DNA from 4 places in the Streptomyces enissocaesilis genome. Region 1 is predicted to be linked to each of the others. Evidence: riboswitches for the same ligand, from Rfam matches in the RefSeq annotation. Region 1 holds a riboswitch; each other region holds the start of a gene.
The links. Region 1 has a riboswitch for cyclic di-AMP ahead of ABD374_RS28525 (M23 family metallopeptidase). Riboswitches for the same ligand answer to the same signal wherever they lie in the genome.
Positions count from the first base shown of each region.

Region 1 (2,194 bases):
GGGGGCGGGGCGCCGTACGTACGGCCTCGATGGCGGCGAGCTGCTGACGCGGGCGCTCCGCACGGCCCGGCCAGATCAGCGACTGGAGCCAGCGGACGTCGTCCTCGTCGGTGGGGTCGAGGGGGTTGAGGTCGATGCCGGCGCGCCAGGCGATGTCGGGCAGCGCGGTGGGCAGAGGCGCGGGGCCCTCCGTACGGCAGTCGAAGGTGGCGGGGGAGGAGCCCAGGACGGCGCCGCCGTCGTAGCGGTAGGCGTAGCGGTCGGGGTGGAGGCACAGGCCGGCGGAGGCGCCGACCTCGATGAGGGCGAGGGGCTGCGGGAGCGCGGCGAGGAGGGGCAGCAGGGTGGCGCAGCGGGCGGGCTCGTTGGTCTGGGTGAAGCGGGTCAGCACGACGGCGCGTACGGCGTCCCAGTGGGCCAGGGTCCAGGCGCGGAAGGGAGTCCACCGCTCGTGGGGGCCGCCGAGGAAGCGGACGGCGGCGAGGAGGAGGTTGGGCTGCTGCTTGTTGCCGGGCGGCAGGGCGGCGATGAGGGCGCAGAGCTCCTCGTCCTCGCTGATGCGGGCGGTGAGTTCGGCGTAGGCGGGGGAGACGCCGCGGGCCTGCTGCTCGGAGAACTCGCGGTAGCGGTCGGTCACGGAGCGCGTGCTGTTGACAACCATGGTGGTGAAGCCAACCCCGCGACACCGTGTAGTCGCAAGACGCCCCTGCGCATAACAATTGACGAACCGTCACTACGGAGAGGTTTCGGAGTGTGGATCGGGGGAACAGCAACTCGCCCCACTGTGACCACTTGTGTAGCGATTGGTCCGCGCCAATATCGTTAACGATCAACTGGAACGGCTTGGAAAGCGGACCCGGTGTCTATTAACGTTCGATAACGCGGCACGGTCGTCCCAGTCGTCACAAGAGACGACACCGTGCGCACGCGCCGAATTCCGCAAGGGAACCGGGGAACCACGTTCCTTGGGGTGAATCGGACTCCTTCGTACCTACGAGGAGGCCCGTAGGAGACCTTCCTGCTCCGAACCCGTCAGCTAACCCGGTAGGCGAGAAGGAAGGAAAGGAGCACGCCTCCGTGGCGTCCAACAGGCCTGCCCCCGAAGCACCCCTGCCCTCTTACGGGTACGAGGTACCGAACGTTCCGAACGCCGCCGGGATTCCCGGTGGCGCCGAGGGAACCTGGGGAGAGTGGAATCCCACCGAGAAGTCCATCCGGCCCGTACGCGGCCGTCATCGCGTCGCCAAGCAGCGCGGCGGGATCGGCCGCAGCTCCACCGTTCTCGGCGTCGGCGTCATCGCCGCGGTCGGCGCGGGCGGCATAGCCACCGCGCAGGACAAGCCGGCCGTCTCGATCTCCCTTCCCGACGCGATAGCGGACTCGCTGCCCGACGCCAAGTCCCTTCCCGGTATCGGCTCCCTGGTGTCCGACGACTCGGGCTCAGGCGTTCAGGCGGGTACGGGCACAGCGGGCGAAACGATTCTGGCCGCCGCCCCGCTCACCACCGCGGGCATCACCACCGCCGACGCGCAGCAGGGCACCACCGACGCGGGCGAGGCGCTGCGCGCCCGCATCCTCCAGCAGGCCGAGCAGCAGCAGGACGCCGCCGACGCCGAGGCGAAGGTGGCCGCCGAGGCGAAGGCCGCCGAGCAGGCCGCGGCCGAGGCGGCCGAGCAGCAGAGCGCGGCGGAGGCCAAGGCCGAGGAGGAGAAGCGGAAGGCCGAGGAGGAGAAGCGGCAGGCGGAGGAAGAGGCCGCGCGCAAGGCCGAGCAGGAGCGGCTCGCCAAGCTGGCCGCCAGCTACTCGCTGCCGCTCTCGTCGTACACGCTCACCTCCACCTACGGCCAGTCCGGTTCGATGTGGTCCTCCGGCCAGCACACCGGCCTGGATTTCGCCGCCCCGAAGGGCACGCCGCTCAAGGCCGTGCACGGCGGCACCATCACGTCGGCGGGCTGGTCGGGTGCGTACGGCTACCGCATCGTCCTGGAGCTCCCGGACGGCACGGAGATCTGGTACTGCCACCTCTCCTCGATGACCGTCACCTCCGGAGAGGTCGGGGCGGGCGACGTCATCGGCCGCGTGGGCGCCACCGGCAATGTGACGGGAGACCACCTGCACCTCGAAGTGCGCACGCCCGGCGGCTCCGCCATCGACCCGGCCGCGTGGCTGCGGGACAAGGGCCTCACGGTCTGAC
Region 1 is NZ_BAAAUD010000054.1:46,027-48,220, forward strand. Features, by position in the region: gene ABD374_RS28520 (DUF2332 domain-containing protein) at 1-661, opposite strand, end outside; cyclic di-AMP (ydaO/yuaA leader) riboswitch at 919-1,066, shown strand; gene ABD374_RS28525 (M23 family metallopeptidase) at 1,078-2,193, shown strand.

Region 2 (2,194 bases), on a different contig from region 1:
CCCGCCCCGTCGCCTGAACGGCGGGGGAGCGGGGCCGACGACGCGGGCCTCCTAGTAGGGGCCGTTCACATTGTCGATCGAGCCGTACCTGTCGGCGGCGTAGTTGCACGCGGCGGTGATATTGGCGACAGGGTCGTAACTGTCCAGCGACGTACCGGGCACGTGATAGGCCTGGAACGTCGGCTGGATCACCTGGAGAAGACCCTTGGAGGGTGTTCCGGCGGCGGCGTTGGAGTCCCAGTTGTTGATGGCCATCGGGTTGCCCGAGGACTCGCGCATGATGTTCCGGTGAATTCCGTCATACGTACCGGGAATACCGTGCTTGGCCATGATGGCCAGCGATTCCTTGATCCAGCCGTCGAGGTCGTTGGAATAGGACGCGGATTCCACGGCGGGGGCGTCGCTTTCGGCGGCCGGCGCGGTCTTCCGCTCGGAACGGTCGGCCCGGTCGGAGGAGGACGCCGGCCTCTCGGCCTCGGCCTCGGTCCCCCTGGCGATGGTCAGCTCCAGGCCCGGACGGATCAGCGAGGGGTTGTCGCCGACGGCCTCCCGGTTGTCCTGGTACAGCTTCTCCCAGCCACCGGCCACGGAGTGGTCACCGGCGATCTTGGAGAGCGAGTCGCCGGACATCACGGCATAGATGACGGAGTCGGCCTTCTCGACGGCGACGGCCTGCGGCGCCGCGCCGGCAGAAGTCGCGCCGAGGAGCGGGAGGACGAGTGCGGCGCCTCCCGTACCCGCGGCGATGAAGCCCCGAGTGAGTGAGGCGTACTTGGAACGGCGGTGCTTACCCTTTGCGGGCATGGTGAATTCCTCTCCGTCGCCTGCGAGGTGAGCTGTCGGGTTCGGGCTGGAGATGCCCGGCCGCATGTGAATGCGACTTCACCCCGAGCCGTTCCGGAATTCCGGAACGGCGGCTTACCTGGGTCCCCCGCTCCTGCCGTACGTGAGTGGGTGTGGTTTCCGGACGGCGGCAGGATTCGGCGGTCCACCCGGATTGACGGTGACCGTAAGCGAGAGTGGCCGGGCGGAACAAGCCCTGAAATTGCTCCGCATGATCCATATCGCGGTTCCGGACGGAGAAAAATCCGTCACTCGCCTTGAGCGAGGACTCAACTTTCTTTCTGGGGGCCGGAACTGTGCCCAGTACCGCTTCAGCCATGCCGTTGCGGGCCGTGACTCATATCACTTGGGGTGCTCCGCCGGGCAGGGGCGGGCGCCCAACCGCCTCGACCGGCAGGCTATATGCCATGCGATAAGGCGATTTAGACCTATATGACATTGGGTGGATTCGCGGCTCTCTCCGGCCGCCTTCACCCGTTACGGCCCTCCCACGCATCCGCGAAATGCAGGGGCAGCGGACCGGAGGGCACCGCCACCGGGTGTGTCGTCGACCGGTGTTCCCTGGCCGGTGGCAGCAGGACGGGCTTCGACGCGTCTGCGGGGAGGCGCGTCGGTTTGCGCCCCTGCCGGGTGCCCGGCAGGAAGAGGGAGCGGCCCGCCCCCGCCCGGTCCGCGCGCAACACCAGCCCCGACCCGCCCAGTTCGGCCGCCGCAGCTTTGAAGCGGACCGGCTTCCAATGGAGCGCCGCGGCGTCCTCGTCCAGTCCGCAGACCGCGGCGCACTCCTCCACCGGATGCGGCACCGAGCGCGCGGGGCGCTGCTCCCAGCCCGGGGCCCGGTCACCGTCGGCGGCCAGATGCTCCCCGAGTGCGGCGAAGCCGTCGCTCAGCAGCAGCCGCAGACCCGCCACGGCGGGCAGCCCGGAAGGGCTGGGCAGCCACTGGGAGGGGAGCGCGGAGTCGGGGCAGCCGTCCAGGGACTCCGGCAACGGATCGTCAGGCCCCTTGGGCGCGGCGGGATCCACGCGCAGATGACGGCACGGCGTACGTCGTGCCGCTCACCTCTGTGACCGCCGGGTGGGCGGTGAGCGCCCCGGTGGAAGGGGCTTCCCCCCCATAAGGGAGTTGCTCTGCGGCGAGAAGAGCGTGAGCGGGCCGGGCCCCGCTGTCGGTTCCTCACACAGCCGGGATATCGCCGCGCCGATCGCGCGGCGCGGCGGCTCGCCCACCGGGGTGCGGCAGGCGAGCCGGGCGGCGATCCCCGGCAGGGCCGGCAGCGCGGCTCACCCACCCGGGCCGAGGGGCCGGGGTCCAGGCAGTTCGCCCCGGCGGCGACGCGGCCGACGAGGGC
Region 2 is NZ_BAAAUD010000011.1:29,171-31,364, forward strand. Features, by position in the region: gene ABD374_RS04150 (transglycosylase SLT domain-containing protein) at 52-804, opposite strand; cyclic di-AMP (ydaO/yuaA leader) riboswitch at 807-967, opposite strand; gene ABD374_RS04155 (hypothetical protein) at 1,314-1,868, opposite strand.
Region 2: it holds a riboswitch for cyclic di-AMP, as region 1 does, so the genes downstream of both, ABD374_RS04150 (transglycosylase SLT domain-containing protein) here and ABD374_RS28525 (M23 family metallopeptidase) in region 1, are expected to answer to the same signal.

Region 3 (2,194 bases), on a different contig from region 1:
ACGACCGGGTCTGGCCGGCCCAGGTCCTCGGTACGTACTGCCTGGGCGGCACGCTCACCTCCCGTCTGGACCGCGTCCTGCGCGAGGAGAAGGGCTACACGTACGGCGTGCGCGCCTTCGGCCAGGTGCTGCGCTCCGCTCCCGACGGATCGGGTGCGTCGATGCTGGCGATCAGCGGCTCGGTGGACACGGAGTCCACGGGCCCGGCGCTCGAAGACCTGTGGAAGGTGCTGCGCACCCTCGCGGCCGAGGGCCTCACCGACGCCGAGCGCGACGTCGCCGTGCAGAACCTGGTGGGTGTGGCACCGCTCAAGTACGAGACGGCGGCCGCCGTCGCCGGAACCCTCGCCGACCAGGTCGAGCAGCACCTGCCGGACGACTTCCAGGCCCAGCTGTACGCCCGCCTCGTCGAGACGGGCACGGTGGAGGCCACCGCGGCGGTCGTCAGCGCCTTCCCCGAGGACCGTCTGGTCACGGTCCTCGTCGGGGACGCCTCGCAGATCGAGGAGCCCGTCAGGGCGCTCGGCATCGGTGACGTGACGGTGGTCGCCGGCTGACGGTCCGTCCGTTCGAGGCGAGCCGATCGCGCAACTCCCTCACCACGGGAGGCAGAGGGACCCCGGTGGCCGACAGGCCGCCGGGGTCCTTGGCGTATGTCCGTTTTGTTATGGAGGTTGCCTTTCTGGCCTGTGGGGTGCGTTACAAAGCGCGGAGACTTTTTGGTGATTGAAAGATGTCCCGCTTAGCGTCGGTCCGGCTGTCCGTCAGCAGTGAGCCGCATCCGTGGCACCGGGCAGCCATCGCCGAGTCCCCGTCAGGCGCGAGCCTGGGGAGCCGGGGACCCACCCTCCTGCCGCCTTCGCGGCTGGAGGAGCCCAGTCCCTGGGGTGAATCGGACGTCCTTCCGTACGTACGGAAGGGGTCCGTAGGAGACCTTCCTGCTCCGAACCCGTCAGCTAACCCGGTAGGCGAGAAGGAAGGAAAGGACCAGCCACTTCATGGCGTTCACCCGTGCCACCGGGAAGCACCGTCGTCCGAGCCGTCCGGGCCGTCTGACGCGCAGGAGCGCGAGCCTGGCGGGCGTTGCCACCCTCGCGACGACCGGCGCCGTCGGGAGCCTGGCCTCTCCGGCCCTCGCCGCCGGTACCAGCGCCGACGCGGCCCACTCCGTCGAGGCGACCGGCCTGACCCAGGCCCTCGTCGTCGGCGACTCCCTCGCCGACCAGGTCGCCGCCCAGGCCGAGGCGCAGCGGCACGCCGCCGACCGGGCGGAGGCCGAGCGCAGGGCCGAGGCGGCGCGCAAGGCGGAGGCCAGGCGCAAGGCGGAGGCCAGGGCCGAGAAGGAGCGCGAGGAGCGGGCGGAGCGCGAGGCCGAGGAGCGCGCCGCCCGTGCGGCGGAACGCGAGCGCCTCACCGCCTACACCCTTCCGGTCGCCGGTTCCGTCGTGACCACCGGCTACCGGAGCGGCGGCTCGCTCTGGTCCTCCGGCAGCCACTCCGGCGTCGACTTCCGGGCCGCGTCCGGCAGTTCCGTCGTGGCCGTCGGGGCGGGCACCGTCGTCGAGGCCGGCTGGGGCGGGGCGTACGGCAACAGCATCGTCATCAGGATGAACGACGGCACGTACACGCAGTACGGCCACCTGTCGTCCATCGGCGTCTCCGTCGGCCAGGCCGTCACCCCGGGCCTCCAGATAGGTCTCTCGGGTTCGACCGGAAACTCGACGGGCCCGCACCTGCACTTCGAGGCCCGTACGTCTTCCGAGTACGGCTCCGACATGGACCCGGTCGCGTACCTGCGCGCGCACGGTGTGAACGTCTGACGCACCCCGGTTTTCCCGAAGGCCCCGGCTTCCCGCCGGGGCCTTCGGCGTTGGCCAAAAGATATCCATGAATTCCTGCCGCCCGTCGGAAATTGCGCGCCGCTGCAATAGAGTCGCCGAACAGGCGTCATTCGACCGCGTTTCGCGAGGATCAAGGCGGAGGTCCGCTCATGCGCATTCCCGCGCAATCGGTATGCACGGCGATCCGTGACGACATCGTCTCCGGCGTCTTCGAGCGGGGCAGTCGGCTCACCGAAGAGCTGCTGGCGCGCCGTTACGGCGTCTCGCGCGTCCCGGTGCGCGAGGCCCTGCGCACGCTGGAGTCCGAGGGGTTCGTCACCACCCGCCGGCACGCGGGCGCCTGCGTGGCCGAA
Region 3 is NZ_BAAAUD010000010.1:55,587-57,780, reverse strand. Features, by position in the region: gene ABD374_RS03580 (M16 family metallopeptidase) at 1-557, shown strand, start outside; cyclic di-AMP (ydaO/yuaA leader) riboswitch at 792-985, shown strand; gene ABD374_RS03575 (M23 family metallopeptidase) at 999-1,820, shown strand; gene ABD374_RS03570 (GntR family transcriptional regulator) at 1,991-2,194, shown strand, end outside.
Region 3: it holds a riboswitch for cyclic di-AMP, as region 1 does, so the genes downstream of both, ABD374_RS03575 (M23 family metallopeptidase) here and ABD374_RS28525 (M23 family metallopeptidase) in region 1, are expected to answer to the same signal.

Region 4 (2,194 bases), on a different contig from region 1:
CTGCGAGTACCGGCCGTCGTCGTGCTTGATGACGACCTCGTTGCCGTACGAGCCGCTCCAGCCCGCGGAGACGACGGTGCCGGCACCGACGGCCTTGACCGGGGTACCGCTGGCCGCGGCGAAGTCGACGCCCGTGTGGTAACCGCTGGACCAGCTGCCGCCGGCGGCGCGGTACGGGGTGGTGACGCCCGCGGAGACCGGGGCGGTGAAGCCGGAGCCGGTGCTCTGCGCGGCGGAGGCGGAGTTCACGGAAGTGGACTCCGCGGCCTCGGCCTTGGGAGCAGCCTTGGGGGCGGCGGCCTCGGCCTCGGCCCGGGGGGCGGCCTTGGGCGCGGCGGGCGCCTCGGCCGCCGGCTTCGCCTGCTTCGCCGGGGCCTGCTGCGCGGGCGCCGACGCCTTGGCGCCGATCGTCAGCTTCATGCCCGGCAGGATCAGCGAGGGGTTGCCGCCGACGACCTCGCGGTTGTCCTCGTACAGCTCCTGCCAGCCACCGCGCACGTTCTGCTCTTCGGCGATCTTCGACAGGTAGTCGCCGGAGACCACGGAGTAGACCTTGGCGTCGGCCTTCTTCTGCGGCGTCGCCTTCTCGGTCACCGCGGAGGCGGCCGCGGCGGCCGGCACTGCGGCCTTCTCCGCGGCGTTCGCACCGGTGGCGGTGATCAGGGGAAGCGCGAGTACGGCTCCGCCCGCTCCCGCGGCGACGATTCCGCGAGTGATCGAGCTGGACCTCGGGCGGCGGTGCTTACCCTTTGCGGGCATGGAACATTCCTCTCCGGCGCCTACGAGGTGAGCTGTCGGGTTCGGGCTGGAGATGCCCGGCCGCGCTGCTGCGCGACTTCACCCCAAGCCGGTCCGGACGCATGGGGCGTCCGGATCACCGGCGTACTTACCTGGGTCCCCCGCTCCTGCCAACGCGTGAGTGAGTGAGTGCGGATTCCGGGAGGTGGCAGGATTCGGCGGTCCACCCGGATTGCGGTGACCGTAAGCCGACGGGGCTCCCCCGTACAAGCCAGTCCATTCGCACGGCCGTTGCCTGACGGGAATTCACCACGGAATTCCCGTCACCCTCCGTGGATTACGGATCTTTGCGCACCGCCCGCGAACTGGCATGCGCACCCGGCACTCCGCCACGCACTGTCACGAATATGATCCTGCTCACCAGCAGTCCCACCATTTACCGCTCCCCCAAGCGGAGTTGCACCACAATAGCCCGTTTCGCACCAAGTGCCGCTTATCTTCCTCGCTGCGGACCGCGAGGGGTCAGACCCTCCTCAGCCGGAAGACCGCGGCGTCGAGATCACCGCGCAGCGCGGTGCGCAGTCCCCGGTGGAGCAGTACGGAACCCCGGTGCACGGCCGAGGTGTCGAGGCAGGCGTACGCCGCGCCCGGGTCGAGCCCGCGCAGGCGCAGCGGCGGCTGCTGCTCGCCGTAGTGCTGGGCCTGGAGCCAGGCGAGGACGACGGTGTCGTCCCCGCGCACGTACTGGACCGCGCTGAGCCCGCCCTCGGGCGCCCGCAGCCGGTACAGCTCGCCGTGCTGCACGACCGGCCGGATCTCCTTGTACAGGTCCACCCACTCGCGCGCCTCGGCGATCTCGTCCTCGCTCCACCCGGCCAGGTCGCCGCCGATGCCGAGCACCCCCGCCATCGCGCTCACGAAGCGGAAGCGCAGCGAGCTGACCCGCCCGTTGAGCTGCGTATTGGGGCTGTCGGTGACCCAGGCGGCCATCGCCCGCGCCGGATGCAGCTGGCTGAAGCCGTGCTGGATGGCGAGCCGGTCCAGCGGATCGGTGTTGTCGGACGTCCACACCTGGTCGGTACGGGACAGGATCCCGAGGTCGATCCGCCCGCCGCCGCCCGAGCACGACTCGAAGGCGACGTCCGGATGCGCGGCCCGCAGCCGGTCGAGGAGCGCGTACAGGGCGTGCACGTGCTCGGTCCACAGCTTCTGGGGGTACGGTTCGCCCGGCCAGCCCGCGTCGGTGAAGCAACGGTTGAAGTCCCACTTCACATAGTCGACGGGCGCGCTCGACAGCAGCCCGTGGAGCTGGTCCCAGAGGTACGCCTGGACGTCGCCGCGCGCCAGGTTGAGGACGAGCTGGTGGCGGAACTCCGTGCGGGTGCGGCCGGGATGGTGCTGCACCCAGTCCGGATGCGCCCGGTACAGATCGCTGTCCGCGTTCACCATCTCCGGC
Region 4 is NZ_BAAAUD010000057.1:19,923-22,116, reverse strand. Features, by position in the region: gene ABD374_RS29605 (M23 family metallopeptidase) at 1-759, opposite strand, end outside; cyclic di-AMP (ydaO/yuaA leader) riboswitch at 762-936, opposite strand; gene ABD374_RS29600 (alpha-galactosidase) at 1,261-2,194, opposite strand, start outside.
Region 4: it holds a riboswitch for cyclic di-AMP, as region 1 does, so the genes downstream of both, ABD374_RS29605 (M23 family metallopeptidase) here and ABD374_RS28525 (M23 family metallopeptidase) in region 1, are expected to answer to the same signal.